Regions from separate parts of the Streptomyces sp. NPDC001822 genome, predicted to be linked through region 2. Evidence: predicted binding sites of a transcription regulator. Region 2 holds the regulator's gene; the other holds the start of a gene.
What was found. The regulator HspR, encoded in region 2, represses chaperone genes until heat shock. The targets are predictions, from matches to a motif close to TTGAGNNNNNNNNNCTCAA.
Positions count from the first base shown of each region.

Region 1 (14,479 bases), on a different contig from region 2:
CTGGCGGTCCGGCGACGCGCCTGCCGTGCTCCGCGCCTTCGCGGCGGAGGAGATGGCCCGTCAGGCGGCGGGCCCGGTCACGACCACGGCCGAGGCGCTGGACTGGATCGCCGCACGGGCGGCCGAACGGGACGCCGGCAGCGGATTCTCCTGGGCCGTTGTCCGGGACGGCGCGGCCGTCGGGACCGTGGCCGTCAACGCGGTCAGCCACATCCATGACACCGGTTGGGTGTCGTACTGGACCACCCGGTCGGCCCGCGGCTCGGGTGTCGCGGCGGCGGGCGTGCGGGAACTGGCACGCTGGGCGTTTGCCGGCCTGGGGCTCCACCGGCTCGAACTCGGGCACCGTACGGACAACCCCGCCTCCTGCGCCGTCGCCCTGCGGGCCGGGTTCGCTCCAGAGGGCATCGAGCGCGCCAGGCTCCGCTACGGGAGCGAGCGCTACGACGTGGAGCGCCATGCGCGTCTCGCCACCGATCCTGTCAATTTCGGTTGACGCGACCCATGGTGTCAACGTAAGTTGACATTATGACCGAAGCAACGGACCTCGCCGCCCGTGCCGGCGACCACGACCCGCGTGTCGGGCTCCGTGCCGTCGCCGCGCTGCGGCGGCTGCTGGAACAACTCGAAGCCGTCCAGGTGAGAAGCGCCCGCGCGAAGGGCTGGTCGTGGCAGGAGATCGCTGCCGAGCTGGGCGTCAGCAGGCAGGCCGTGCACAAGAAGTACGGGAGGCATTGATGTTCGAGCGATTCACCAAGGGGGCCCGGGCCACGGTGACGGGCGCGGTGACCCATGCCGAGCGGGCCGGAGCGGACGCGATCACGGAGGAGCACCTGCTGTTCTCCCTGCTGGACCAGGAGGGCAGCCGTGCCTCGTTCGCCGTGGCCGCACTCGGTCTCACCGACCGGAGGGCCTCGATCGAGGCTGCGTTCGCGGAGACGCGCCGCCGCGGCGGGCTCACCAAGGCGGACACGGAGGCGCTGGCGGACATCGGCATCGACGTCACCGAGATCGTGGCCCGAGTGGAGGGCGCGCACGGTAGCGGCGTCCTCGCGGGCGACCGCAGGAGCCGCCGGTGGTGGTCGGCGCAACGGCCCTTCACCGCCGGGGCGAAGGGGGTGCTGGAGAAGTCGCTGCGCATCGCCTTGGGGCGCCGCGACCGCTTCATCGGCGAGGAGCACCTCCTGCTCGCGCTGACGGCCTGCCCCGGAGTGGTCGCCGAGGTACTGGCCGACCACGGTGCGACCTATGCGACGGTGGAGCGCGCGCTCTACGGAGCCGGAGGGAACGGGCAGGCCCTGGCCGGCTGACCCGGCGGGGTGGACGCGGACCGGTCCGCGCCCGCCCCGCCGGGGCTCGGATCCCAGGGCCGGCCCGGCGGGCATCCGGCTTGCCGGGCCGCGCGCCGGACCTCGGTCCGGGGCGCGTCAGGAGCCGTTACGGTCCCGGGATGCCCCGTCCGCGCCGGCGGACTTCCGCAGAAGTGCCTCGATCCGTGTCGCGGCCGCCGACAGATGGCCACGAGCCTCGGCGAGCTGGTCCTCGGTGACGCCCCGGTCCCGCGCCGCGTCCCGGATGTCGTCGCGGAAGCGGTCCAGGAGCCGGTCCAGGTCCCGGGCGGGATCGCCGGTGGACGCGGCGTCGGCCGCCCACTCGACGTGCGGCTCCTCCGGCGCGGGCCGGGTGTAGTGCGGCCAGGTGCCCGTGCCGGCGAAGCTGCCGAGACGGCCGGTGATCTCGGCCAGCCCCTCCTGCACGCCCTTGGGCCAGTCGCCCCGGGCGAAGTGCTCCTGCACCTGCCGGGCGGCGTTCTGCATCTGCTCCCGCGCCTTCTCGTGCGCCTCCTTGGCCTGGCGACGGGCCTGTTCGGCGTCCTCACGGGCCCGGCGGGACTCGTCCTTCGCTCTGCGGGCCTGCTCCTTCCACTCCTGCTTGGCCTTGCGCAGCTCCTCCTTCGCCGTCCGCCAGGCCTCCTTCTCGCCCGGGCCGGGGTCCCAGCCGGACCGGCCGCCGGAGGTGCGGCGGGACTCGGAAGCCGCCGCGCGCATCTCGCTGCGGAGCTGCCCCGCCGCGCCGCGCACGTCGTCGCGTATCTCGGCCGCCAGCTCGGAGACCGACTCGCGGATCTCCAGCTCCAGATCGGCCAGCTCGCCGCCCCGGCCCGCCAGCTCGGCCCGCCCCGCGTCGGTGATCGAATAGACCTTGCGGCCGCCCTCGGTGGCGTGGGTGACCAGGCCTTCCGCCTCCAGCTTCGCGAGCCGGGGATAGACCGTGCCGGCCGACGGTGCGTACAGACCCTGGAATCGCTCCTCCAGGAGTCTGATCACCTCGTAGCCGTGGCGGGGGGCCTCGTCCAGCAGCTTGAGGAGGTAGAGGCGCAGACGGCCGTGGGCGAATACGGGGGGCATGTCAGAGCACCTTTCCGGTCGGCTCGCTGTCGTGTGCGTCGTCCTGCGCGGGTGGGCGGCGCAGCAGCGCGATGGAACCCGAGACGGTCGTCGCCCTCAGCTTGCCCGTGCCCGCACCGAGTGTGCCGGTGATCTTCTTCGCTCCCCACTGGCCTCCGACCCGCAGGTCCTCGAACGCGTTGGAGACGGCGCCACTCGCCGTGTTCGCCTCGACCTGCGCGTCCGCCGGGTGCGGCAGGCGGATGGCGATTTCGCCGGAGACCGAGGTCAGCCTGATGTCCGTCGGCTTCGGTGAGGTGTCCAGGTCGAGCACCATGTGGCCCGTGACGGACTCCGCCTTCACCGAGGTGCCCGCGCCGTCGACGACCGTCAGATCGCCGGACACGGACTGGAACCGGAGGTCCCCGGTGACGTTCTGCGCCTCCAGGCCGCCGGAGACGGTCTCGGCGCGGACGACCCCGTCGAGCCCGACCAGGGTGCTGTCGCCGGAGATGCCCCGGAGCTCCGTGCGCCCCCGGATGCCCGAGACGACCGCATCGGCGCCGATCACGCCGACCTCCACCGCCGCGCCCGCCGGGACGGCGAGGGAGACGGCGGCGCTGCGCCGCGAGGACCTGCGGTCGAGCCAGGTGAGGATGCCCTGCCACGGCAGGTCCTCGTAGGCGACGGTCAGGACGCCGTCCCGCTGGGTGACGATCAGGGGCGGCCCGTCGATCCCGGACACCTCCAGCCGGGCTGTCGGCTCGTCGGTGCCGACGACATTGATCACGCCGTCGACGATGCGCACCTTGAGTGCGGTGACCGGTTCGTCGAAGGTGAGCTTCTGAGGCTCGGCGACGGTCCACGTCGACTCGGGCATGGATCTGACCTCCCGCTGGGTGGCGTGACGCAACATATCGCGTCTTCTCAAGAACACGATATATCGCGGTTCCGAGAAGTCAAGGGAATGGCGGCAAGGGGAGGAGACGTGACGTCACGGAACCTCGCGAGTCGTTCATAACGGGGCGAATTGCCCTAGCGTGTGGAGCATGACCACGACATCCGTGGGCGCCCTGCTGCTGTGCCGGGCCGGCGCCCAGACCGTACGGCCCGTGGCCCACCTCCTCCAGGAGGGCATGACGCTCGTGCCCGCGGGGGACGGCTGGAGCGTGCTCGTGCCCGAGGGGAAGCCCTGGCGCAGAGAAACGGCGCCGGGCACCGCAGGAGCCGGAGCCGGAGCCGAGCCCGTCGACCGGGTCGTCGGCGGCTGGGCCACCGCCCTGGCCGTGGGCTCCACCTGGCCGGTGCTCGCCCTGTGGTGGGACGGCGACCGGTCCGGATACACCCTCGCCGCCGGTTTCCGGCGCCCGGTCGGCTACACCTGGCTGGCCGACGGCACCCCCGTCGGCGAGGACGAGGCCATGCGGACGTTCGCCGCCCGGCTGGGCCTCGACCCCGTCCTCGACGTCCAGGCGCTGGAGGGGCTCACCCGCGCGGACCCGGAGGCCGACGCCGACACCCGGCTGCTCGGGCTGCTGACGGTGCTGAGCCGGACCGGGGTGGAGCTGCCGCCCGGCCTCGCACCCGGTGAATCCGCCGACCGGCTGCGCTCGGTCGCCGGAATCCTGCCGCGGGCGGAGCAGATCGAGTGGGCGGGCTGGCGGGACGCCGTTCGCGTGGAACTGGACACCGTGGAGAGCGGGAGCCTCGGACCCTGGGTGCTCGGACCGAGGGCCCGCGCGATCGCCGCGGCGCAGGTGGCCACCGGGCTGCCGCTCACCGTGTGGGGTGCGCGCCGGCGCAGCGGGGGCTGGGTCGCGACGGGCCTGTTGCTGCTGGTGCAGGGGCTGCTGGGCTTCGCGTACGACCGCATCAGGGGGAGGGCCGGAGGTGCCTGGAGCTCCGGCCGGTGAGGCCGCGCGTGTGCCGTGCCCACTTCACGGTCCGGCCGGTGAGGCCGCGCGTGTGCCGTGACCCCGTGCGCGTGCCGTGACCCCGTCACGGTCCGGCCGTGGCGGCCGCGCGAGCCCGCCGTGCCCGGACCCGCCTCCGACGACCGGAGGCGTTCGCCGGGCCCGTGACTACTCGTCCTCGTCGTCGTCCAGGCGCGCGAGCCAGGTCGCGAGCCGCTCGACGGGGACCTCGAAGTCGGGGTTGAGGTCGACGAACGTACGAAGCTGCTCGGCGAGCCACTCGAAGGTGACCTCCTCCTCGCCGCGCCGCTTCTCCAGTTCCTCGATGCCACGGTCAGTGAAGTACATGGGACAAGAATAACGAGGCCCGGAAACCGGAGGGCCCGGCCCCGCGAAGATCTCGCGGGGCCGGGCCCTCGGTGGCGTACAGCGGCTGATCAGGCCTCGAAGACCTCGGCGACCAGCTGTGTCTGCTCGGCCTGGTGACGCTTGGCCGAACCGACCGCCGGGGACGAGCCGTGCGGGCGCGAGATGCGGCGCAGGCGCTCACCGTGCGGCACGTCGGCGCCCACGGCCAGGTCCAGGTGGTCGATCAGGTTGAGCGCGATGAACGGCCACGCACCCTGGTTCGCCGGCTCCTCCTGGGCCCAGAGGTACTTCTCGGCGTTCGGGTACTTGGCGATCTCGGCCTGGATCTCCGCACCCGGCAGCGGGTACAGGCGCTCCAGACGGATGATCGCCGTCTCCGTGTCACCGCGCTTCTCGCGCTCGGCGTCCAGGTCGTAGTAGAGCTTGCCCGCGCAGAAGACGACCTTGCGGACCGCCTCGGCGTTGACCGACTCGTCACCGATGACCGGGCGGAAGCCGCCGGTGGTGAACTCCTCCGCCTTCGAGGCCGCGGCCTTGAGACGCAGCATCGACTTCGGCGTGAAGACGATCAGCGGCTTGTGGTGCGGGTTGTGCACCTGCCACCGCAGGAGGTGGAAGTAGTTCGACGGGAGCGTCGGCATCGCGACCGTCATGTTGTCCTGCGCGCACATCTGCAGGAAACGCTCCGGGCGGGCGGACGAGTGGTCCGGGCCCTGACCCTCGTAACCGTGCGGGAGGAGCAGGGTGACGCCGGACGTCTGGCCCCACTTCTGCTCGGCCGAGGAGATGAACTCGTCGACGACGGTCTGGGCGCCGTTGACGAAGTCACCGAACTGCGCCTCCCAGATGACCAGCGACTCCGGGCGGGCCAGCGAGTAGCCGTACTCGAAGCCCATCGCCGCGTACTCGCTGAGGAGCGAGTCGTAGACGTTGTAGCGGGCCTGGTCGTCGGCCAGGTAGAGCAGCGGGGTGTAGTCCTCGCCGGTCTTCTGGTCGACGAGGACGGCGTGACGCTGGCCGAACGTGCCGCGGCGGGTGTCCTGGCCGGCGAGCCGGACCGGGGTGCCCTCCATCAGCAGCGAACCGATGGCCAGGGTCTCGCCCATGCCCCAGTCGATCGTGCCGTTCTCCACCGAGGCCGCGCGACGCTGCATCTGCGGCATCAGGCGGGGGTGGACGGTGATCTCGTCGGGGATGTTGACCTGGGACTCGGCGATCAGCTTCACGACCTCCGAGGAGATCGCGGTGTTCACTGCGACGGGGAACTCGGCCTGGACGTCCGGGACATGCGGCTGGGACGGTGCCGAGGTGGCCTCGCGGACCTCCGCGAAGACCTTCTCCAGCTGGCCCTGGAAGTCCTGGAGCGCCTGCTCGGCCTCTTCCAGCGTGATGTCGCCGCGACCGATGAGGGACTCGGTGTAGAGCTTGCGCACCGAGCGCTTCTTGTCGATCAGGGTGTACATCTGCGGGTTGGTGAACTCCGGGTTGTCGCCCTCGTTGTGACCGCGGCGGCGGTAGCAGATGAGGTCGATCACGACGTCCTTGTTGAACGTCTGCCGGTACTCGAAGGCGAGCCGCGCGACGCGGACCACGGCCTCCGGGTCGTCGCCGTTGACGTGGATGATCGGCGCCTCGATCATGCGCGCCACGTCCGTGGCGTACATCGAGGAGCGCGAGGACTCCGGGGCGGCGGTGAAGCCGACCTGGTTGTTGATCACCACGTGCACGGTGCCGCCGGTGCGGTAGCCGCGCAGCTGCGACATGTTGAGCGTCTCGGCGACGACGCCCTGGCCCGCGAAGGCCGCGTCGCCGTGGAGCGCGACGGGCAGGACGGTGAAGTCCGTGCCGCCCTTGTTGATGATGTCCTGCTTGGCGCGCGCGATGCCCTCGAGGACGGGGTCGACCGCCTCCAGGTGCGAGGGGTTGGCGGCCAGCGAGACCTTGATCTGCTCGCCGTCCAGACCGGTGAAGGTGCCCTCGGCGCCCAGGTGGTACTTGACGTCGCCGGAGCCGTGCATCGACCGCGGGTCGAGGTTGCCCTCGAACTCCCGGAAGATCTGGGCGTACGACTTGCCCACGATGTTCGCCAGGACGTTCAGGCGGCCGCGGTGGGCCATGCCGATGACGACCTCGTCGAGGCGGGCCTCGGCGGCGGAGTCGATGACCGCGTCGAGCAGCGGGATGACGGACTCGCCGCCCTCCAGCGAGAACCGCTTCTGGCCGACGTACTTGGTCTGCAGGAACGTCTCGAACGCCTCGGCGGCGTTGAGGCGGCGCAGGATCCGCAGCTGCTCCTCGCGCTCCGGAGCGGGGCGCGGACGCTCCACCCGGTCCTGGAGCCACTTGCGCTCCTTCGGCTCCTGGATGTGCATGAACTCGATGCCGGTGGTGCGGCAGTACGACTCACGCAGGACGCCGAGGATGTCGCGGAGCTTCATCATCGTCTTGCCGGCGAAACCGCCGACCGCGAAGTCGCGCTCCAGGTCCCACAGGGTGAGGCCGTGCTCGGTGATGTCCAGGTCGGGGTGCTTGCGCTGGCGGTACTCCAGCGGGTCGGTGTCGGCCATGACGTGGCCGCGGACCCGGTAGGAGTGGATCAGCTCGAAGACCCGCGCGGCCTTGGTGACGTCGTCGTCGTGCGAGGCGTCGATGTCCCTGAGCCAGCGGACCGGCTCGTAGGGGATGCGCAGCGCCTTGAAGATCTCGTCGTAGAACTCGTTCTCGCCGAGCAGCAGCTGGGACAGGACGCGCAGGAACTCGCCGGACGCCGCACCCTGGATGACCCGGTGGTCGTACGTCGAGGTCAGCGTCATGACCTTGGAGATGCCCAGCTTGTTCAGGGTGTCCTGCGACGTGCCCTGGAACTCCGCGGGGTAGTCCATCGCGCCGACGCCCATGATGAGGCCCTGTCCGGGCATCAGGCGGGGGACGGAGTGGACGGTGCCGATGCCGCCGGGGTTGGTCAGCGAGGCGGTGACTCCGGAGAAGTCGTCCATGCCGAGCTTGCCGACGCGGGCACGGCGGACGATGTCCTCGTAGGCCTGCCAGAACTCGAAGAAGTTGAGGGTCTCGGCCTTCTTGATGGCCGCGACGACGAGCTGGCGGTCGCCGTTCGGCTTCACCAGGTCGATGGCGAGGCCGAGGTTGACGTGCTCCGGCTTGACCAGGGTCGGCTTGCCGTCCTTGACCGCGAAGGAGTAGTTCATCGACGGCATGGCCTTGAGAGCCTGCACCATCGCGTACCCGATGAGGTGCGTGAAGGAGATCTTCCCGCCGCGGGCGCGCTTCAGGTGGTTGTTGATGACGATGCGGTTGTCGAAGAGCAGCTTCACCGGGACGGCGCGGACGGACGTGGCCGTCGGCAGTTCCAGGGAGGCGTTCATGTTCTTCGCGACGGCGGCCGACGGGCCGCGCAGCGTCACGTACTCCGGGCCGGCGGGGGCCTCGGCCGGGGCATCGCTCTTCGCCGGGGCCGGAGCGGCTGCCGGGGCTGCCTTCGCGGGAGCGGCGGGAGCCGGCGCGGGGGCCGCCGCCTCGGCCGCGGGAGCCGCGGCGGGCGGAGCCGGGGCGGCGGCTGCGGCCGGAGCCTGCGGCGCGGCCGGTGCCGGAGCGCTGTGGTCGACGGTGTTCGCCACGGTGGTCGCCGGCGGCGGTGTCACCGCTCCCGCGGGTGCGGGGACGGGCTTGTCCGCCGTGCCGGACGCGCCCGGCTTGTAGTCGGCGAAGAAGTCCCACCAGGCGCGGTCGACCGAACTGGGGTCCTGGAGGTACTGCTGGTAGATCTCGTCGACGAGCCACTCATTGGGGCCGAAGGCGGCGGCCGGGTTGGACCCGGAGCCCGCTTCTTGATCGGTCGAGATGCTCGAGTTACTGGGGGACTGAGACGACACGGCGGCAACCGCCCTCTTCCGCTTCACAAGGTGATGGACAGCGGAAATCAAGGCTACGCCTCCCCAGCCGTTACGTGCAGGCCGGGCCGGTCTTCGTCGTGCACATCACATCGGAAGCCGGGTTTCGGCGCATGAAATGGCGGGAAACAAGCAGAGTTCCGCTACGCGGGCCAGCGCTGTGGCCCCTTGGACCGTATCTCTTTTCCGGGCGTGGGGAGAACGTGCTCCTCCGCTTCGAACGCCGAGTCAACTACGGGGTTGCGTGTTACCCGGGAGAGTGACTCTAATCCGGCAACCGCGCGCTGATTCGGCCACACCGATCCTCCCGCCGTGCAGGTCCACGGCCCAGCGCGCGATCGCCAGCCCCAGCCCTGTGCCGCCGTCGCTGCCCGGCCCGTGCGGGGACGGCGCCTGGCCGCGGTTGAAGCGCTCGAAGACCCGGTGGCGCTCCGCCTCGGGGATGCCGGGCCCCTCGTCGATGACTTCCAGCTCCAGCGACTCGGGGTGCGCACCGCGCCGCGCGAGCACCGTGACCCTGCCGTGCGGCGGGCTGTGCTTGACGGCGTTGTCGATGAGGTTGGCCACCACCTGATGCAGCCGTTCCGCGTCCGCGTGGGCCGTGAGCTCGGGCGGTGAGACGTCCAGGTGGAGGTGGACGTCCGTACGGGAGTGGTTGCCCGAGCCGGAGGAGAGCCGGCGCTGCGAGGCGGCGAGGTTCGCCTCCTTGAGTACGCCGGAGAGATACGGCCAGACCTCGAAACGGCGTGCCTTGATCTCGACCACGCCGTTGTCGAGCCGGGACAGGTCGAGGAGGGTCTCCACCAGCCTGCCCAGGCGCTCGGTCTGCTTCAGCGCCGTGCGCATCGTCTCCGGGTCTGCGGCGGACACCCCGTCCACCACGTTCTCCAGCACGGCTCTGAGCGCGGCGATGGGCGTGCGCAGCTCGTGGGAGACGTTCGCCACCAGCTCCTTGCGGTGCCGGTCCTCCGCCTCCAGGTCCTCCGCCATGCGGTTGATCGTCTGGGCCAGGTCGCCCAGCTCGTCCCGCCGCCCGGCGCCGCTCACCCGCGTCGTGTAGTCGCCGTGGGAGATCGACCGGGCGACGGAGCGCATCTCGTCCAGCGGAGCGGTCAGGCCGTGGGCCACGAACTGCGTGATCAGCAGGGTGGCGATCACGGAGAAGACCGTGATGAACCGGAACTCGGTCCGGGTCCGCAGCGCGACGATCAGCAGCCCGGTCGTGATGAACACCGAGATCACGACCAGCGCGCCCAGCTTCGCCTTGATCGAGAAGGGCCGCAGTCCGGAGCCGGGCCGGGTCATGGCGCGGGGGTCTCCAGGGCGTAACCGACACCGTGGACGGTGCGGATGCGCTCGGCGCCGATCTTCCGGCGCAGAGCCTTGATGTGGCTGTCGACCGTGCGCGTCCCGGAGGCGTCCGCCCAGTCCCAGACCTCGGCCAGCAGCTGCTCCCGGGACAGCACCGCACGGGGGGTGTTGGCCAGGCAGACCAGCAGGTCGAACTCGGTCGGGGTGAGGTGGACGTCGTCGGCGCGCACCCGGACGCGGCGCTGTGCGTGGTCGATCTCCAGCTCACCGAGTCGCAGGATGCCGCTGCGGGGGGTCACGGCGGCCAGTGCCGCCCGCTCGACCCGGCGCAGCAGGACGTGGACCCGCGCCGCCAGCTCACGCATGGAGAACGGCTTGGTCATGTAGTCGTCGGCGCCGACCCCGAGTCCGACCAGCATGTCGGTCTCGTCGTCGCGCGCTGTCAGCATCAGCACCGGCACGGGGCGCTGGGCCTGCACGCGGCGGCAGACCTCCAGGCCGTCGAAACCGGGAAGCATGATGTCGAGCACCATCAGGTCGGGCTGCCACGCCTCGGCCGCGTCCACTGCCGCGGGGCCGTCCAGTGCGGTCTGCACCAGGAAGCCCTCGGCCCGCAGACGGGCGGAGATGGCGTCGACGATCGTCGGGTCGTCCTCGACCACCAGCACCCGGCGCTGAGCCCCGGGGGTGGCCGCGACGCCGTTGTGGGTGGTGTGTGTCTGTTCCATCGCCCCGCCCCTGCCCGTTCTCGCGGAGGCCATTCCCCCGGAGGCACGGTTATCGCTTGTGGATGTCGTCGGTGATCCCTTGTGCCGGTCAGAGCGTAAAGGCACGGGAGGCCTTCCGGCTACGCAGGGTGTTGTCCGTCGTGAAGGTGTTACCCACGGAAAGGGTGTGGATCACCGGCCGCACCGCGTGCGGCCCCCGGCAGGGCGGGGCCGTGCATACCGGGTGGGGGTTCAGTCGTCCCGGAGTGCGAGATGGACCACGTCCGGCACACCTCGGGCAACGGCTACTTCTTCGGTCGTTACGGCGTGGAATCCGGCATTCCGTAGAGCCGGCCCGAACTCCGCGGACGGCTGCGCCGACCACACGGCGAGCACTCCGCCGGGGGTCAGGCGCGCCCGGCAGGCCGTCAGACCGGCCGGAGAATAGAGGTTCCCGTTGTCCTCGGTGACGGTCCAGTCGGGGCCGTTGTCGATGTCCAGACACAGGGCGTCGTAACGCTCCGTGGCCGTGCGGAGGTGCGCGACCAGGTCCGTGCGCAGGATCTCCGTCCGCGGGTCGGCGAGGGCCGCACCGGAGATCCGGCCGAGAGGGCCGTCCAGGTGCCAGTCCACGACCGCCTGTTCCCGCTCGACGACCGCGATCCTGCCCCAGCGGGGCTCGGCCGCGGCCCGCGCCAGGGAGAAGCCGACGCCGAGCCCGCCGATCAGGACCGACGGGGAGGGCCGGTCGGCGGGCAGGGCGGCGAGCGCGGCGTCGACGAGCAGGCGCTCGGAGCGTCCGTCCGAGGTGTCCATCAGGAAGCAGCCGTTCGCGATGATCTCGAAGTCCTCGCCGCGCCCGCGCAGGACGACTTCACCGAACGGTCCGTCCCGGCGGTCGAGCACGACGGGGCGGGGGGTGTCTGTGGCGGACATGTGTGCGTTCTCCGGTCTCGGGCGGGTGGCTGTTCGGGCCGTCGATTCTCCCCGCCGCGTCGGCTCCGGACCACCGGTTTCCCGGCTCCCGCCCCGTTCGGGGTGGGAGCCGGGCCCGGGGCCGTGGGGCGTGTCGGAGCGCTGCCGGGAGATGCGGGGAATGGCGGCGGCCCGGGTGGTGCTGCTGTGGAAGAAGGTGTCGCGCCCAAGGGCGTGCGGGTCCCGCCCGTGCGCCGTCGGCCGCGTCGGGCCTTCACCGGATCTCCCCAGGTCGCACGCAGGCCGAGTGGTGATCGCCCACAGCGAACAGAGTGTGGGGAACATTCCTGGGCTCACAAGCATTGAGTGCACATAGCTCAACTTGGCTGCCGAAGGGAAGATCATGACTGCTGAGTCCAAGGCCGAGACGTTCGCGCCGGTCGACCTGCCCGTGCTGCCGCTCGACGACGAGGTCGTACTGCCCGGCATGGTGGTGCCGCTCGACCTGTCGGACGCGGAGGTGCGCGCCGCGGTGGAGGCCGCGCAGGCCGTCGCCCGGGCCGGCAGCGGCAAGCCCCAGGTGCTGCTCGTGCCGCGTGTCGACGGCAGCTACACCGGGATCGGTGTCCTCGGCACGGTCGAGCAGGTCGGCCGTCTTGCCGACGGGGACCCGGGGGCGATCATCAGGGCCCGTCACCGCGTGCGGATCGGCGCCGGCACGAGCGGGCCCGGCAACGCACTGTGGGTGGAGGGCACCCGGATCGACGTGTCCGCGCCCGACCCCCTGCCCGGATCCGTCGCGGAGCTGGCCAAGGAGTACAAGGCCCTCGCCACCAGCTGGCTGAAGAAGCGCGGTGCCTGGCAGGTCGTGGACCGGGTGGAGCAGATCGAGGACATCTCCGCGCTCGCCGACAACTCCGGCTACTCGCCCTTCCTCACCATCGGCCAGAAGGTCCGGATGCTGGAGACCGCGGACCCGGTCGCCCGTCTGAAGCTCGCCATCCAGTGGCTCGGTGAGCACCTGGCCGAGCAGGATGTCGCCGAATCCATCGCCAAGGACGTCCAGGAGGGCGTCGACAAGCAGCAGCGAGAGTTCCTGCTGCGGCGCCAGCTCGACGCGGTGCGCAAGGAGCTTTCCGAGCTCAACGGGGAGTCCGGTGCCGACGAGTCCGACGACTACCGTGCCCGCGTCGAGTCAGCCGATCTGCCGGACAACGTCCGCGAGGCCGCCCTCAAGGAGGTCGAGAAGCTGGAGCGCGCGTCCGACCAGAGCCCCGAGGGCTCCTGGATCCGGACCTGGCTGGACACGGTCCTCGAACTCCCGTGGACCGAGCGGACCGAGGACGCCTACGACATCAAGGGCGCCCAGGAGGTCCTGGACGCCGAACACGCGGGCCTGCAGGACGTGAAGGAACGCATCACCGAGTACCTCGCGGTGCGCAAGCGGCGTGCCGACCGCGGGCTGGGTGTGGTCGGAGGCCGCCGGGGCGGTGCGGTGCTGGCGCTCGTCGGCCCGCCCGGAGTCGGCAAGACGTCCCTGGGCGAGAGCGTCGCGCACGCCATGGGACGCAAGTTCGTCCGGGTCGCGCTCGGCGGTGTCCGGGACGAGGCGGAGATCCGCGGTCACCGGCGTACGTACGTCGGCGCGCTGCCGGGGCGCATCGTCCGGGCGATCAAGGAGGCCGGGTCGATGAACCCGGTCGTCCTGCTCGACGAGATCGACAAGGTCGGCTCGGACTTCCGGGGCGACCCGGCGGCCGCCCTGCTCGAAGTGCTCGACCCGGCGCAGAACCACACGTTCCGCGACCACTACCTGGAGGTCGAACTCGACCTGAGCGACGTGGTCTTCCTGGCGACGGCCAACGTCCTCGAAGCCATCCCCGAGGCTCTGCTTGACCGCATGGAGCTGGTCAGGCTGGACGGCTACACCGAGGACGAGAAGGTCGTCATCGCACGCGACCACCTCCTCCCGCGCCAGCTGGAGCGGGCGGGCCTGGAGACGGGCGAGGTCGCGCTCGACGAGTCCGCCCTGCGCAAGCTCGCGGGTGAGTACACCCGGGAGGCCGGGGTGCGGAACCTGGAGCGCGCCGTAGCCCGGCTGCTCCGCAAGGTGGCCGCCCAGCACGAGCTGGGGGACCGGGAACTGCCGTTCACGGTGTCCGAGCAGGACCTGCGGGGCCTGATCGGCCGGCCGCACCACGTGCCGGAGTCCGCCCAGGACCCCGCCGAGCGCCGTACCGCGGTCCCGGGTGTGGCGACCGGGCTCGCCGTCACCGGGGCGGGAGGGGACGTGCTCTTCGTCGAGGCGTCACTGGCCGACCCGGAGACCGGGGCGTCCGGACTGACCCTGACGGGCCAGCTGGGCGACGTGATGAAGGAGTCCGCACAGATCGCGCTGAGCTTCCTCCGCTCGCACGGCGCGGAACTCGAACTCCCGGTCGCGGACCTCAAGGACCGGGGGGCGCACATCCACTTCCCGGCGGGCGCGGTCCCCAAGGACGGGCCGAGTGCCGGTATCACCATGACGACCGCGCTGGCGTCCCTGCTGTCGGGGCGGCTCGTCCGGACCGACGTGGCGATGACCGGCGAGGTGTCGCTGACCGGACGGGTGCTGCCGATCGGCGGGCTGAAGCAGAAGCTGCTGGCGGCCCACCGGGCAGGGATCACCACCGTGGTGATCCCCAAGAGGAACGAGGCGGATCTGGACGACGTCCCGGCCGAGGTCCTCGACACCCTGGAGGTCCACCCGGTGACCGACGTCCGTCAGGTCCTCGAGATCGCGCTCGTCCCGGCCACGGCCAGGGCGAGGACAAGGGTCCCGGCCGCGGCGTAGGTGCCATGTCGTGACGGGCGTGGCACCGCGCGCACGGCCGGTACGGACGGCCCGCTCTCCCCGGAGGGCGGGCCGTTCCGCGTGCGGAGGGGTCAGGGGCGGTACACCGTGCCGGGTTCCGGCTCGGCCGGAGCCA
Region 1 is NZ_JBIATW010000007.1:158,047-172,525, forward strand. Features, by position in the region: gene ACFYY2_RS18475 (GNAT family N-acetyltransferase) at 1-496, shown strand, start outside; gene ACFYY2_RS18480 (helix-turn-helix domain-containing protein) at 529-738, shown strand; gene ACFYY2_RS18485 (Clp protease N-terminal domain-containing protein) at 738-1,310, shown strand; gene ACFYY2_RS18490 (helix-turn-helix transcriptional regulator) at 1,428-2,408, opposite strand; gene ACFYY2_RS18495 (DUF4097 domain-containing protein) at 2,410-3,267, opposite strand; gene ACFYY2_RS18500 (hypothetical protein) at 3,437-4,300, shown strand; gene ACFYY2_RS18505 (DUF6104 family protein) at 4,469-4,648, opposite strand; gene ACFYY2_RS18510 (multifunctional oxoglutarate decarboxylase/oxoglutarate dehydrogenase thiamine pyrophosphate-binding subunit/dihydrolipoyllysine-residue succinyltransferase subunit) at 4,738-8,559, opposite strand; gene ACFYY2_RS18515 (ATP-binding protein) at 8,806-9,882, opposite strand; gene ACFYY2_RS18520 (response regulator transcription factor) at 9,879-10,616, opposite strand; gene ACFYY2_RS18525 (spermidine synthase) at 10,848-11,531, opposite strand; gene lon (endopeptidase La) at 11,914-14,343, shown strand; gene ACFYY2_RS18535 (polysaccharide deacetylase family protein) at 14,436-14,479, opposite strand, start outside.
Region 1: lon (endopeptidase La) is a predicted target of HspR. The motif match lies at 11,873-11,891, and genes of this name have one in related genera.

Region 2 (14,479 bases):
GTTCTGGAGGGTGCCGAGCGCCAGGCCCTTGAAGGCGAGCACGAGGGGATACGAGACGAAGTACGCGGCCTCGTAGCCCTCCACGTGGTGGATCGCGCCTTCGAGGCCGCGCAGGGTGAGGATCGCCAGGCCGATGAAGAGGATGACGTATTCGACGAAGTACGCCTGCCAGGCCTTGGAGCCGGTGAAGCGGGACTTGCGGCCGGCCCGGGAGGGCAGGTTCAGCAGCCGGATCGCCATCAGGGTGACGATGCCGAGCACGGTCATGATGCCGATGAACTCGATGTAGAGCTCGAACGGCAGCCAGCCGCCGATGACCGGCAGCACCCAGTCGGCCTGGAAGAGCTGTCCGTACGCCTGGAGCAGCGTCGGCGGCAGTGTCAGGAAGCCGATCGCGACGAACCAGTGGGCGAAGCCGACGATTCCCCACCGGTTCATCCGGGTGTGGCCGAGGAATTCCTTGACCAGGGTGATCGTCCGCTGCTTGGGGTCGTCGGTGCGACTGCCTGCCGGCACCGGCTGTCCGAGGCGGACGAACCGGTAGATCTGCGCGACGGCTCGGGCGATGAGCGCAACGCCGACGACGGTCAGCACCAGCGACACGATGATCGCGGCGAGTTGCATGTGGGGACTCCTCGGGCCTGCGAGGGTGGGATCCAGCGCGTACAAGTGATTACTAAGCAGTAACTTAATCAGTCTGTGCTGACACTATCCACTTATTCCGCCACGCTGTAGCCGGGCAGGCGGTGATCTGTGTCGCTCAGGTGAGCCTTTCCCGGCAGCCTCAGAGCGCTCAGGCCCGTGCGCAGGGGGATGCGGACGGATTGCGCCAGGATCGCCAGGTCGAGTCCCGCTCCATGATGCTCCGTGTAGTGCGCGTCCAGGAGGGCGGGTTCGTCCCAGGGCATTCCGGACCGGGCGCGCACCTGCGCCAGGCCTGTCAGGCCTGGCCGCACGGTGTGCCGCCAGCGCGACGCCGCCGCTCCGAGGAGCGCCGCCTCGTCCGGGGTGAGGGGCGCGGGGCCGACCATGGAGAGCTCTCCCCGTACGACGTGGGGCAGCCGGGACAGCAGGTCGAACCGGCATCGGCGGGTGCTCAGCGAGCGCAGCTCGAAGTGCCGGCCGCCCAGGCCCACTCGCGTCTCGCGTCGCACCACCCGGGCGGGGCCGCGGGGCCGGCGGAGGGCGAGGCCGGCGGCGGCGACCGCGAGCGCGGGGGCGGTCAGGAGCAGCAGGGCCGAGCCGAGCAGCAGGTCGAGCGTCCGCTTGACGGTCAGGGCGGCGAGCGCGGCGGTGGCCCGTCCGGCGGCGTGGCGCGCTGTCCGGACCGGCGCCGAGGTGGCGAGGTGCCGTGTCCTTCGTGCCGCAGTCTGCTTCACGTTCCGCATTGCACCTGCCCGGGATCGGTGACGCGCCGTTATGCCCGTCTCGCTGCATTTTGTGACAGAACGATCCCACGGTGCGATGGTGGCAGGGGGTTGTGCGGCGTGGGGCGCGTTCCGGGTGTCGCGGATTCGCGCGGGAACGATCGCCGACGGTGCGGTGACGGGGTAGCTGTGCGGTGTTGAATCTCGATAAAAACGCCAGGTCACGCGCCATGTGAGCACATAAGTTGAGCGTAAGTGGCTCAGGTCCTTTGACTCCGGGGTGGGTGTCATGCATCCTTGAGCCAGATCCACTCAAGTAGTCAGTTGGAGGAATTGAAATGGCACGTGCGGTCGGCATCGACCTGGGCACGACTAACTCCGTCGTCAGCGTTCTCGAAGGCGGCGAGCCCACCGTCATCACCAACGCCGAAGGCGCCAGGACCACGCCGTCCGTCGTCGCCTTCGCCAAGAACGGCGAAGTGCTCGTCGGCGAGGTCGCCAAGCGCCAGGCGGTCACGAACGTCGACAGGACGATCCGTTCGGTCAAGCGCCACATGGGCACGGACTGGAAGATCGACCTCGACGGCAAGAGCTTCAACCCGCAGCAGATGAGCGCCTTCATCCTGCAGAAGCTGAAGCGCGACGCCGAGGCGTACCTGGGCGAGAAGGTCGCGGACGCGGTCATCACCGTCCCGGCGTACTTCAACGACTCCGAGCGCCAGGCGACGAAGGAGGCCGGTGAGATCGCGGGCCTGAACGTCCTGCGCATCGTCAACGAGCCGACCGCCGCCGCGCTGGCCTACGGCCTGGACAAGGACGACCAGACGATCCTCGTCTTCGACCTCGGTGGCGGCACCTTCGACGTGTCCCTCCTGGAGATCGGCGACGGCGTCGTCGAGGTGAAGGCCACCAACGGTGACAACCACCTCGGTGGTGACGACTGGGACCAGCGCGTCGTCGACTACCTGGTGAAGCAGTTCGCCAACGGGCACGGCGTGGACCTGTCCAAGGACAAGATGGCTCTCCAGCGTCTCCGCGAGGCCGCGGAGAAGGCGAAGATCGAGCTCTCGTCCTCGACCGAGACCACGATCAACCTGCCCTACATCACGGCGTCCGCCGAGGGCCCGCTGCACCTCGACGAGAAGCTCACGCGCTCGCAGTTCCAGCAGCTGACCGCGGACCTCCTGGACCGCTGCAAGAACCCGTTCCACAACGTCATCAAGGACGCGGGCATCCAGCTCTCCGAGATCGACCACGTCGTTCTCGTCGGTGGCTCGACCCGTATGCCGGCCGTCGCCGAGCTCGTCAAGGAGCTCACGGGCGGCCAGGACGCCAACAAGGGTGTGAACCCGGACGAGGTCGTCGCCATCGGCGCCTCGCTCCAGGCCGGTGTCCTCAAGGGCGAGGTCAAGGACGTCCTGCTCCTCGACGTCACCCCGCTGTCCCTCGGCATCGAGACCAAGGGAGGGATCATGACCAAGCTCATCGAGCGCAACACCACGATCCCGACCAAGCGCTCCGAGATCTTCACGACGGCCGAGGACAACCAGCCGTCCGTGCAGATCCAGGTCTACCAGGGCGAGCGCGAGATCGCCGCGTACAACAAGAAGCTCGGGATGTTCGAGCTCACCGGTCTGCCGCCGGCCCCGCGCGGTGTGCCGCAGATCGAGGTCGCGTTCGACATCGACGCCAACGGCATCATGCACGTCGCCGCCAAGGACCTCGGCACCGGCAAGGAGCAGAAGATGACCGTCACCGGTGGCTCCTCGCTGCCGAAGGACGAGGTCAACCGGATGCGCGAAGAGGCCGAGCAGTACGCCGACGAGGACCACCGCCGCCGTGAGGCCGCCGAGTCCCGCAACCAGGGCGAGCAGCTCGTCTACCAGACGGAGAAGTTCCTCAAGGACAACGAGGACAAGGTCCCCGGCGACGTCAAGGCCGAGGTGGAGACCGCGCTCACCGAGCTGAAGGAGAAGCTCAAGGGCGAGGACACCGCCGAGATCCGCACCGCCACCGAGAAGGTCGCGGCCGTCTCCCAGAAGCTGGGCCAGGCGATGTACGCCAACGCCCAGTCCGAGGGTGCGGCGCCGGGTGCCGAGGCGCCGGGCGACGGTCAGGGCAGGGCCGACGACGACGTCGTCGACGCCGAGATCGTGGACGACGAGAAGGACAACAAGGGCGGTGCGGTGTGACCGAGGAGACTCCGGGCTTCGACGAGAAGCCTGACGTCCCCTCCGGCGCCAGTGCCGACGACGCCGAGCCGAAGGCCGCCTCCCCCTCCGAGGAGGAGGCGGCGGCCCCGGCCGGGGACGTACAGCAGACAGCGGCCCTGACGGCCCAGCTGGACCAGGTGCGTACCGCGCTCAACGAGCGCACGGGCGACCTCCAGCGGCTGCAGGCCGAGTACCAGAACTACCGTCGCCGCGTCGAGCGGGACCGGGTGCAGGTCAAGGAGGTCGCGGTCGCGGGCCTCCTGAGCGAGCTGCTGCCCGTGCTCGACGACGTCGGCCGGGCCCGTGAGCACGGCGAGCTCGTGGGCGGCTTCAAGTCGGTGGCCGAATCCCTGGAGACGGTCGTCGCGAAGCTGGGCCTCCAGCAGTTCGGCAAGGAGGGCGAGCCCTTCGACCCGACGATCCACGAGGCCCTGATGCACTCGTACGCGCCGGACGTCACCGAGACGACCTGCGTGGCGATCCTGCAGCCCGGGTACCGCATCGGGGAGCGCACCATCCGCCCCGCGCGGGTGGCCGTGGCCGAACCGCAGCCGGGCGCCACGCCCGGGGCGGCGAAGGAAGAGAAGTCAGACGACGAGGAGAGCGGTGGCACCGAAGAGGTCTGACATCGTGTCCGACCACTGCGGTGAACACCGACGGGGCGTGCGGCCGGCCAAGGGGCCGGCCGTGCGGCCTGTCGTCCGGAAGGAGGGACGTCGATGAGCACGAAGGACTTCGTCGAGAAGGACTACTACAAGGTCCTCGGCGTCCCGAAGGACGCCACCGACGCCGAGGTGAAGAAGGCGTACCGGAAGCTGGCGCGCGAGTTCCACCCCGACGCCAACAAGGGTGACGCCAAGGCGGAGGAGCGTTTCAAGCAGATCTCCGAGGCGAACGACGTCCTCGGCGACCCGAAGAAGCGCAAGGAGTACGACGAGGCGCGCGCCCTCTTCGGCAACGGAGGCTTCCGGGCGGGGCCCGGCGGCGCGGGCGGCAATTTCAACTTCGACCTGGGCGACCTCTTCGGGGGCGCGCCGGGTGGCGGACAGGCGGGCGGCGCCGGCGGGTTCGGTGGCGGCGGCGGCCTGGGCGACGTCTTCGGCGGGCTGTTCAACCGGGGCGGCGGAGGCACGCGTGTCCAGCCGCGCCGGGGCCAGGACATCGAGTCCGAGGTGACGCTGAGCTTCACCGAGGCGGTCGACGGGGCCACGGTCCCGCTGCGGATGTCCAGCCAGGCCCCCTGCAAGGCCTGTTCGGGCACCGGTGACAAGAACGGCACTCCGAGGGTCTGCCCCACCTGTGTGGGCACCGGTCAGGTGTCGCGCGGGACGGGCGGCGGCTTCTCGCTCACCGATCCCTGTGTGGACTGCAAGGGCCGGGGCCTCATCGCCCAGGACCCCTGCGACGTCTGCAAGGGCAGCGGCCGGGCCAAGTCCGCCCGCACGATGCAGGTCCGCATCCCCGCGGGCGTGCTGGACGGCCAGCGGATCCGGCTGCGCGGCAAGGGCAGCCCGGGCGAGCGCGGCGGCCCGGCCGGCGACCTGTACGTCGTCGTCCACGTGGACGCCCACCCGGTGTTCGGGCGCAAGGGCGACAACCTCACGATCATCGTGCCCGTCACCTACCCGGAGGCGGCGCTCGGCGGCGAGGTGAAGGTGCCCACCCTCGGCGGGCCCCCGGTCACCCTGAAACTCCCGGCCGGCACGCCGAACGGGCGTACGATGCGGGCCCGCGGCAAGGGCGCCGTGCGCAAGGACGGCACCCGTGGCGACCTGCTGGTCACCGTCGAGGTGTCCGTGCCCACGGAGCTCGGAACCGAGGCGCAGGACGCGCTGGAGGCGTACCGGAAGGCGACCGCGGGGGAGGACCCGCGGGCGGAGCTGTTCCAGGCTGCGAAGGGAGCTTGAGATGGACGGCCGTCGACGTAATCCGTATCAGCTGACCGATGAATCACCGGTGTACGTGATCTCGATCGCGGCCCAGCTCTCGGGCCTGCACCCGCAGACGCTGCGCCAGTACGACCGTCTGGGTCTGGTCTCTCCCGACCGCACGGCCGGGCGCGGGCGGCGGTACTCGGCGCGCGACATCGAACTGCTCCGGACCGTGCAGCAGCTGTCGCAGGACGAGGGCATCAACCTCGCCGGCATCAAGCGCATCATCGAGCTGGAGAACCAGGTCGCCGCGCTCCAGCAGCGCGTCGCCGAGCTCTCGGCGGCGGTGGACGGGGCGGCCGTGGCCATGCAGCAGCGCGAGGCCCAGGTGCACGCCTCCTACCGGCGCGACCTCGTGCCGTACCAGGACGTGCAGCAGAGCGGTGCGCTGGTGGTGTGGCGGCCCAAGCGGCCGAAGGACTGAGCGGACCGTGAAGGGGCCCGCCCGGGAGTCCGAGGACTCGTTGGGCGGGCCCCTTCCGCGTGTGCCGTGAGGGGCGCCGTCCGGCCCCGTGACGCGTCGTGGGCCCGGACGCCGGGGAGTCCCGGGAGGGCGGGCCGGGTCAGGAGTCCTCGTCCAGGATTCCCGACCGTGCGATCAGGTAGCCGAGCTGGGCGCGGCTCGTGCTGCCGAGCGTGGCGGACAGCTTGGCGACGTGGGCCCGGCAGGTGCGTACGTTCATGCCGAGGCGGCGGGCGATCGAGTCGTCCACGTGCCCCTCGACGAGGAGTTGGGCTATGGAGCGCTGGACACCGCTGATGCCCTTGGTCGGTGGGTCGTAACCGACCTCGCCGAGCAGCGGAGTCGCGCGGCTCCACAGCTGTTCGAAGACCTTGACCAGGTAGTTGACGAGACCGGGGTGACGGAGTTCGAGGGCGACCTGGTCGTCGTTCTGCGCGGGTATGAAGGCCACGGTGCGGTCGAAGACGAGGAGGCGCTCGATGAGCTCCTCCAGGGTGCGGATCTCGACTTTCTCCTGCGCCAGGCGGGCGGCGTACGCGAGGGTGCCCTGGCTGTGCCGGACGGTGTGCTGGTACAGCGTGCGCATGCTGACGCCCCGGTTGACGACCGTCAGGGCGCGCTCCAGGCCCTCGCTGAGGCGGTCCTCGCCCCGGTCGCCGCCCGGCTGGACGGTGAGCACCTCCGTGCGGCATTCGGCGGTGGCGAGGTCGAGCGCCGCGTTGATCCTGTTGCCGCCCTCCAGCACGGTGATGGCGTGGGTGGTCGGCGGGTCCTGGGCGCTGATGTCCATGAACGGTTCGAAGGACTCCGCGAGTTCCACGGAGCGCCGCCGGCGTTCCTTGATCTCGCGTTCCAGGGGGTGCAGGCGCTGGGCCAGGGCGGCGGAGGGAGGGACGGGCCTGAGCCACGTCGTGTCGTCCGGGTCGGGGTGCAGGAGCGCGAAGTCCATCAGGCAGGGGGCGGGGTCGACCTCGGCGCGCGAAATCCGGCCGGAACGCAGGGCGCTGGCGTAGAGGCGCTTTCCCTCCTCGCACAGGTCGGTGACCCCGTGAGGATGTATCCCTATTGTGCTGCTTGTGGTCATATCTCCACCCCCCATGTTCCTGAACATGCAGGAACATGATGCATCGTCCCAGTGGCGTTGTGGGGTCCTGGTGAGACATCGTCGTGGATGCGGGGGAGAGGAATCCACAAGTGAGGACGAAGCCGACTATGGATAAGCGAATGCTTCGCTCGGTGCTTGCCGCCGCTTTCGTCGCGGCCCTGGGCCTTGGCGTGGCGGGCGGGGCGGCAGGATCCGGCGAGATCAGCTGGTCGGAGCGGGCGGCGGCGCCCGGCGAGATCAGCTGGTCCGTACAGGCGGGGTCGGCGCCCGGCGAGATCAGCTGGGGAATGCCGGCCGACGGCGAGATCAGCTGGTCCGTGCAGGCGGCAGGCGCGCCCGGTGAGATCAGCTGGGGTACGCCCGCCGCGGCCCCGGGTGAGATCAGCTGGAGCACTCCGACGGGTGCGGCAGGCGCATGACCACGCCACCGGACGACCGAACCTTCCGGCGGGAGATGGCTACGGCGTACCGCTCAGGGTGGCATTTCATCGATCTGCTCACGGCACTCACCCGCCCGGGCGATTCGTTGATGGTCACCCTGTTCGGAGAGCCGGTCGTCGTGGTGATGGAGGCGGACGACGAAATCCGCGCCTATCGCTGTCTCCGCCGGCCGCGGGGTGCCCCACAGCCCGTTCGCTGCACCGTGCGGTACGGCATGATTTTCGTCAATCTTGATCAGCGGGACCATGAGCTGTTCGAACCAGAGACCATTTCCGCCACCCCCCGCAGTGCCTGAACGATTCCCCCGTCGTTCCAAATCGTTCTGGCACTTCCCCCACACAACGGCGCCATCGTGACCTGAACACGATGGCGCCGTTGTGCTGCCCGGAATTGTTCCGGATGAAAAGAGAAAAGGGTCGTGGAATTCCTCAGCCCTTTCCGAGCGCCCGGTCCACGGTGATCTCGATGACGACGCGCTCGGGGTTGTGCCGCGGGGTGCGCTCGTACCGCTCCGCGTAGCGCCGCACGGCGTCCCGCACCTCGTCGGGGTCCGTCCGGACCACCGCGGTGCCCTCCAGCGTCGCCCAGCGGCGTCCCTGGATCTGGCAGACCGCCACCCGCGCGCCCTCCGGGCCGGCGGCGAGGACGTTGGCGGCCTTCCTGGTGCTCCCGCCGGTGATGACACGGGCGATCCGGGTCTCCGGGTCGTACGTCACGCCGACCGGCACCACATGCGGTGTGCCGTCCGGGCGGAGCGTGGTCAGGGTGCACACGTGGCGCTCCCGCCAGAAGGCGAGGTACTCGGGGCCGGGGTTGCGTACGTCAGGCATGGGGTCAGCCTAGAGACATCGGGGACTCGGGCCCGGGCGGGGCGCATCCTCAGGCTTGAGTGGAATAGACTCAACTTTGTACCCGTTACCTGAGTCATAGTGCAGGACCATCACGAGGAGGAGACGACGCCCGTGGACGCCGAGCTGACCAACAAGAGCCGCGACGCCCTCAACGCCGCCACGAGCAGGGCCGTCAAGGACGGCCACGCCGATCTGACCCCCGGGCATCTGCTGCTGGCGCTGCTCGCGGGCGAGGACAACGCGAACATCACCGACCTGCTGGCCTCCGTCGACGCCGACCAGGCGACCGTGCGCGCCGAGACCGAACGGCTCCTCGGCGCGCTGCCGAGCGTCACCGGGTCGACCGTCGCCCCGCCGCAGCCGAGCCGCGAGCTGCTCGCCGTCCTCGCCGACGCCGACCAGCGCGCCAAGGAGCTCGGCGACGACTACCTCTCGACCGAGCACCTGCTGATCGCCGTCGCGGCGAAGGGCGGCCGCGCCGGTGAGATCCTCGACGGGCAGGGTGCCAGTGCGAAGAGGCTGCTGGACGCATTCGAGAAGAGCAGGGGAGGGCGCCGGGTGACCACTCCCGACCCCGAGGGCCAGTACAAGGCGCTGGAGAAGTTCGGCACCGACTTCACGGCCGCCGCACGCGAGGGCAAGCTCGACCCGGTCATCGGCCGGGACCAGGAGATCCGCCGCGTCGTCCAGGTGCTGTCCCGCCGTACGAAGAACAACCCGGTGCTCATCGGTGAGCCCGGCGTCGGCAAGACGGCCGTCGTCGAGGGCCTCGCCCAGCGCATCGTCAAGGGGGACGTCCCGGAGTCCCTGAGGAACAAGCGGCTCGTCTCGCTGGACCTCGGCGCGATGGTCGCCGGCGCCAAGTACCGCGGTGAGTTCGAGGAACGCCTCAAGACCGTGCTCTCCGAGATCAAGGAGAGCGACGGCCAGATCATCACCTTCATCGACGAGCTCCACACCGTCGTCGGCGCCGGCGCCGGCGGGGACTCCGCGATGGACGCGGGCAACATGCTCAAGCCGATGCTCGCCCGCGGCGAGCTCCGCATGGTCGGCGCCACCACGCTGGACGAGTACCGCGAGCGCATCGAGAAGGACCCCGCGCTGGAGCGCCGCTTCCAGCAGGTCCTGGTCGCCGAGCCGTCCGTCGAGGACACCATCGCGATCCTGCGCGGTCTCAAGGGACGCTACGAGGCGCACCACAAGGTCCAGATCGCCGACTCCTCACTGGTGGCCGCGGCGACGCTCTCCGACCGCTACATCACCTCCCGGTTCCTCCCCGACAAGGCCATCGACCTCGTCGACGAGGCGGCGTCGCGGCTCCGCATGGAGATCGACTCCTCCCCGCTGGAGATCGACGAGCTCCAGCGGTCCGTCGACCGGCTGCACATGGAGGAGCTGGCGCTCAAGAACGAGAGCGATCAGGGCTCCAAGCAGCGCCTGGAGAAGATCCGCCGCGACCTCGCCGACAAGGAGGAGGAGCTGCGCGGTCTCACGGCCCGCTGGGAGAAGGAGAAGCAGGGCCTGAACCGGGTGGGTGAGCTCAAGGAGCGCCTCGACGAACTGCGCGGCCAGGCCGAGCGCGCCCAGCGCGACGGCGACTTCGACACCGCCTCCAAGCTGCTGTACGGGGAGATCCCCGGTCTGGAGCGGGAGCTGGCGGAGGCCGACGAGGCCGAGCAGGAGGCGGCCGTCGACACCATGGTCAAGGAGGAGGTCGGCCCGGACGACATCGCCGACGTCGTCGGTGCCTGGACCGGCATCCCGGCCGGACGCCTCCTGGAGGGCGAGACCCAGAAGCTGCTGCGCATGGAGTCCGAGCTGGGCAGGCGCCTCATCGGCCAGACCGACGCCGTCCGCTCCGTGTCGGACGCGGTGCGCCGCACCCGCGCGGGGATCGCCGACCCCGACCGGCCCACCGGTTCCTTCCTCTTCCTCGGCCCGACCGGTGTCGGCAAGACGGAGCTGGCCAAGGCGCTCGCGGACTTCCTGTTCGACGACGAGCGGGCCATGATCCGCATCGACATGAGCGAGTACGGCGAGAAGCACAGCGTCGCCAGGCTCGTCGGTGCCCCGCCCGGTTACGTGGGCTACGAGGAGGGCGGTCAGCTCACGGAGGCGGTCCGCCGCCGCCCGTACAGCGTCGTCCTGCTGGACGAGGTCGAGAAGGCCCACCCCGAGGTCTTCGACGTCCTGCTCCAGGTGCTCGACGACGGCCGGCTCACCGACGGCCAGGGCCGGACGGTCGACTTCCGCAACACCATCCTGGTCCTGACGTCCAACCTCGGCAGCCAGTTCCTGGTCGACCCGTCGTCCACGCCCGAGGAGAAGGAGGCGCGGGTCCTGGAGGTCGTGCGGGCCTCGTTCAAGCCGGAGTTCCTCAACCGGCTCGACGACCTGGTCGTGTTCTCCGCGCTGTCCGGCGACGAACTGGCGCACATCGCGGGCCTCCAGGTGGCCCGGCTCGCGGCCCGGCTGGCGGACCGCCGGATCGACCTCGACGTGTCGCCGGACGCCTTGGCCTGGCTGGCCGAGGAGGGCAACGACCCGGCCTACGGTGCGCGGCCGCTGCGCCGTCTCATCCAGACGGCGATCGGCGACCGGCTCGCCAAGGAGATCCTGGCGGGCGAGGTCAAGGACGGCGACACGGTCCGGGTGGACCGGGCGGGCGACGGCCTGACGGTGGGGGCCGCGACCGCGGCGAAGACCCTCTAGACCGCCTACCCCGGTGTCCCCGGCCGGCGGGCTTCACGCCCCGGCCGGGGACACCCGTGTGCGCGCCCCGTCCGCATGTGTGCGTGCATCGGGCACGTGTCCTTGCCCGGGGCGGCCCGTGAGTTCGAGCCGAATTTTTGCTTTCCGTGGCCGAATGGTGGACGACTCCGTGCCCGGCCCCCGCTCTTTGTATCCCGGCGATACATATCGACACGCTCGATCGGACCGGTTCCGATGACGGGTGCAGGGCTGCGATCGGCGTGATATCGGGGCACTCCGGACCCTTTTCCCGGATGTCGGGCACGGCCGGTCCCGAATTCGGGAAACGGTAAGGTACGCCCATGACGGAGCGGATACCTGGCGATATCGGTGCGGAATCGAAGGATTTCGGAAGTGGCGGCCTCATTCGCCTCAGCGAATTTCGTTTGCTGTGGGCGGCATATGCGCAATCGGTCCTCGGTGACCAGTTGGCACGGGTCGCGCTGTCGCTGCTTGTCTTCGAACGCACCGAGTCGGCCGGCTGGACGGCGGCGACCTACGCCCTGACGACCCTGCCCGCCCTGCTGTCCGGGGTGCTCCTGACCGGTCTGGCGGACCGCTTCCCCCGGCGCACGGTCATGATCGGCTGCGACCTGGTGCGCGCCGTCCTCGTCGGCCTGATGGCCCTTCCCGGTACGCCGTTGCCGCTGCTGGCCGGGCTGCTGGTGCTGGCTCAGCTCTGCGAGGCCCCGTTCGGCGCCTCGCAGGGCGCCCTGATGCCGGCCGTGCTCGGCGACCGCCTCTACGAACGCGGGCAGCGCGTCATCGTGATCACGCACCAGGCCGGACAGCTGGTGGGCTTCGCCGCCGGCGGCGTGCTGGTCGTGTGGCTGGGCAGTCACCTCTCGCTGGGCCTGAACGCGGCCACGTTCCTGATCTCGGCCGTCCTGATCCGGCTGGGCGTCAAGGCGCGGCCGGTGGACGCCGAGGCCGGGGCGCGGCCGAAGCGGATGCACGTCCAGGTGCGCAGCGCGGCGGCACTGATCTGGTCGGACCCGCGGCTGCGGTCGCTGGTCGCCCTCGGCTGGCTCGCGGGGTTCATCGTCCTCCCGGAGGGCCTGGCCGCACCGTTCGCCGAGGAGGCGGGCGGGAGCGCCGCGTCGGTGGGCCTCCTGCTCGCCGCCCACCCCGCGGGCATGGTTCTGGGCGCCGCGCTCCTCGGGCGGTCGGCCGTGGGCGCGGAGCGCCGCCGGCGGCTGCTCGGGCCGCTGGCGGTGGGGGCGAACCTCCCGCTGCTCGTCTACTGGGCCGGCCCCGGTGTCGCGGTCGCCCTGCTGGTGCTGCTGGTGTCGGGCGTCTGCTCGGCCTACCAGATCACCGCGGGGGCGACCTTCGTCATGCTGACCCCGGCCGGCCAGCGCGGCCAGGCGCTCGGCCTGGCCAGGTCGGGGCTGACCGCCATGCAGGGGATCGGGGTCGCCGCGGGAGGCCTGGTGACGGAGCTGTCCGGGTCCTCGGCGAGGACCATCGGCGGGGCCGGGCTCGTCGGGACGGTCTGCGCGGTCGTCGTCGCGGTCGCCTGGGCGCGCGCCAGGCAGACGGGCGCGGGGACGATTCCCCTGAGCGCGTAGGACTACGGGCCGCGATCGCGGCTAGGGTCGAAGGCAGGCAAACACGTGCGATCCACAGGAGTACCCAGCGATGTCTATCGACCCGTCCTCGATCCCCAACTTCGGGGGCCAGCCCGAACCGCAGGCGTCAGGACCCGAGGGCCCGGTGGTTCCGGACCAGGACCTCGTCAAGCAGCTTCTCGAACAGATGGAGCTGAAGTACGTCGTCGACGACGAGGGTGACCTCGCCGCGCCGTGGGAAGAGTTCCGCACGTACTTCATGTTCCGCGGTGAGGACGAGCAGCAGGTCTTCTCGGTGCGGACGTTCTACGACCGTCCGCACGCCCTGGACCAGCGTCCCGTCCTCCTCGACGCGATCGACGACTGGAACCGCCGCACCCTGTGGCCCAAGGTCTACACCCACGCCCACGAGGGCGAGGAGGGCGTCGCCGGCTCCGTGCGGCTGATCGGTGAGGCGCAGATGCTCATCGGCACCGGCGTCAGCCTGGAGCACTTCGTCTCCTCGACGGTCAGCTGGGTCCGGGCCTCGATCGAGTTCGACAAGTGGCTCGTCGAGCACCTGGGCCTCGAGCCCGCGGAGAAGAAGGACGGGGCCGAGGGCGGAGAGCCCACGGAGGCCTGATCCGTCCGACGGCGGAGGCCCGGACCGGGGTGTGGCCAGGTGGCCGGCACCCCGGGCCGGGCCTCCGCCCTTTTCGTCAGGACGACCTGAGGCCCTTGAGGCGGGAGACCGCGTCCTCCAGCACCTCCGTGCGCTTGCAGAAGGCGAAGCGCACGAAGTGCGCGCCCTGCTCGCGGTGGTCGTAGAAGACGGCGTTCGGCACGGCCACGACCCCGCAGCGCTCGGGCAGCGCCCGGCAGAAGGCGAAGCCGTCGCTCTCACCGAGCGGGCGGATGTCGGTGGTGACGAAGTAGGTCCCGGCGGGCTCGTAGACCTCGAAGCCGGCCTCGGCGAGGCCGGTGCTCAGCAGGTCCCGCTTGGCACGCAGATCCTCGCGCAGCCCGTCGAAGTAGCTGTCGGGCAGCCGCAGGGCCTCCGCGACGGCGTACTGGAACGGGCCGCCGGAGACGAAGGTCAGGAACTGCTTGGCGGAGCGCACGGCGGCGACCAGCTCCGGGCTCGCGGTGATCCAGCCGACCTTCCAGCCGGTCAGAGAGAACGTCTTGCCCGCGCTGCTGACGGTCACGGTGCGCTCGCGCATGCCGGGGAACGACGCGAGGGGGATGTGCTCGCCCTCGAAGACGAGGTGCTCGTACACCTCGTCGGTGACGACGAGGAGGTCCCGCTCGCAGGCGAGAGCGGCGACGGCGGCCAGCTCCTCGCGGGTGAGGACGGTCCCGGTGGGATTGTGCGGGGTGTTGAGCAGGATCAGCCGCGTGCGGGGCGTCACGGCGGCCCGGAGCTCGTCCAGGTCGAGCCGGTAGGCGCCCTCGTGGGGCCGGAGCGTGACGGGGACGCGGGTCCCGCCCGCCATGGCGATGCAGGCCGCGTAGGAGTCGTAGTACGGCTCCAGGGCGATGACCTCGTCGCCCGGCTCCAGGAGGGCCAGCAGGGAGGCGGCGACCGCCTCGGTGGCGCCCGTGGTGACCAGGACCTCGCTGTCGGGGTCGTACGCCAGCCCGTAGTGCCGCCGCTGGTGCTCCGCGACGGCGCTCCGCAGCTCGGGGACGCCGGGGCCCGGTGGGTACTGGTTGCCGTGTCCGGCGCGTACGGCCCGGACCGCGGCCTCGCGGACCGCTTCGGGGCCGTCGGTGTCGGGGAAGCCCTGGCCGAGATTGATCGAAC
Region 2 is NZ_JBIATW010000014.1:1,810-16,288, forward strand. Features, by position in the region: gene ACFYY2_RS27085 (heterodisulfide reductase-related iron-sulfur binding cluster) at 1-624, opposite strand, end outside; gene ACFYY2_RS27090 (sugar transferase) at 717-1,388, opposite strand; gene dnaK (molecular chaperone DnaK) at 1,706-3,559, shown strand; gene grpE (nucleotide exchange factor GrpE) at 3,556-4,206, shown strand; gene dnaJ (molecular chaperone DnaJ) at 4,300-5,487, shown strand; gene ACFYY2_RS27110 (heat shock protein transcriptional repressor HspR) at 5,489-5,935, shown strand; gene ACFYY2_RS27115 (helix-turn-helix transcriptional regulator) at 6,075-7,058, opposite strand; gene ACFYY2_RS27120 (hypothetical protein) at 7,187-7,498, shown strand; gene ACFYY2_RS27125 ((2Fe-2S)-binding protein) at 7,495-7,815, shown strand; gene ACFYY2_RS27130 (pyridoxamine 5'-phosphate oxidase family protein) at 7,949-8,350, opposite strand; gene clpB (ATP-dependent chaperone ClpB) at 8,483-11,083, shown strand; gene ACFYY2_RS27140 (MFS transporter) at 11,425-12,693, shown strand; gene ACFYY2_RS27145 (YbjN domain-containing protein) at 12,764-13,315, shown strand; gene ACFYY2_RS27150 (pyridoxal phosphate-dependent aminotransferase) at 13,392-14,479, opposite strand, start outside.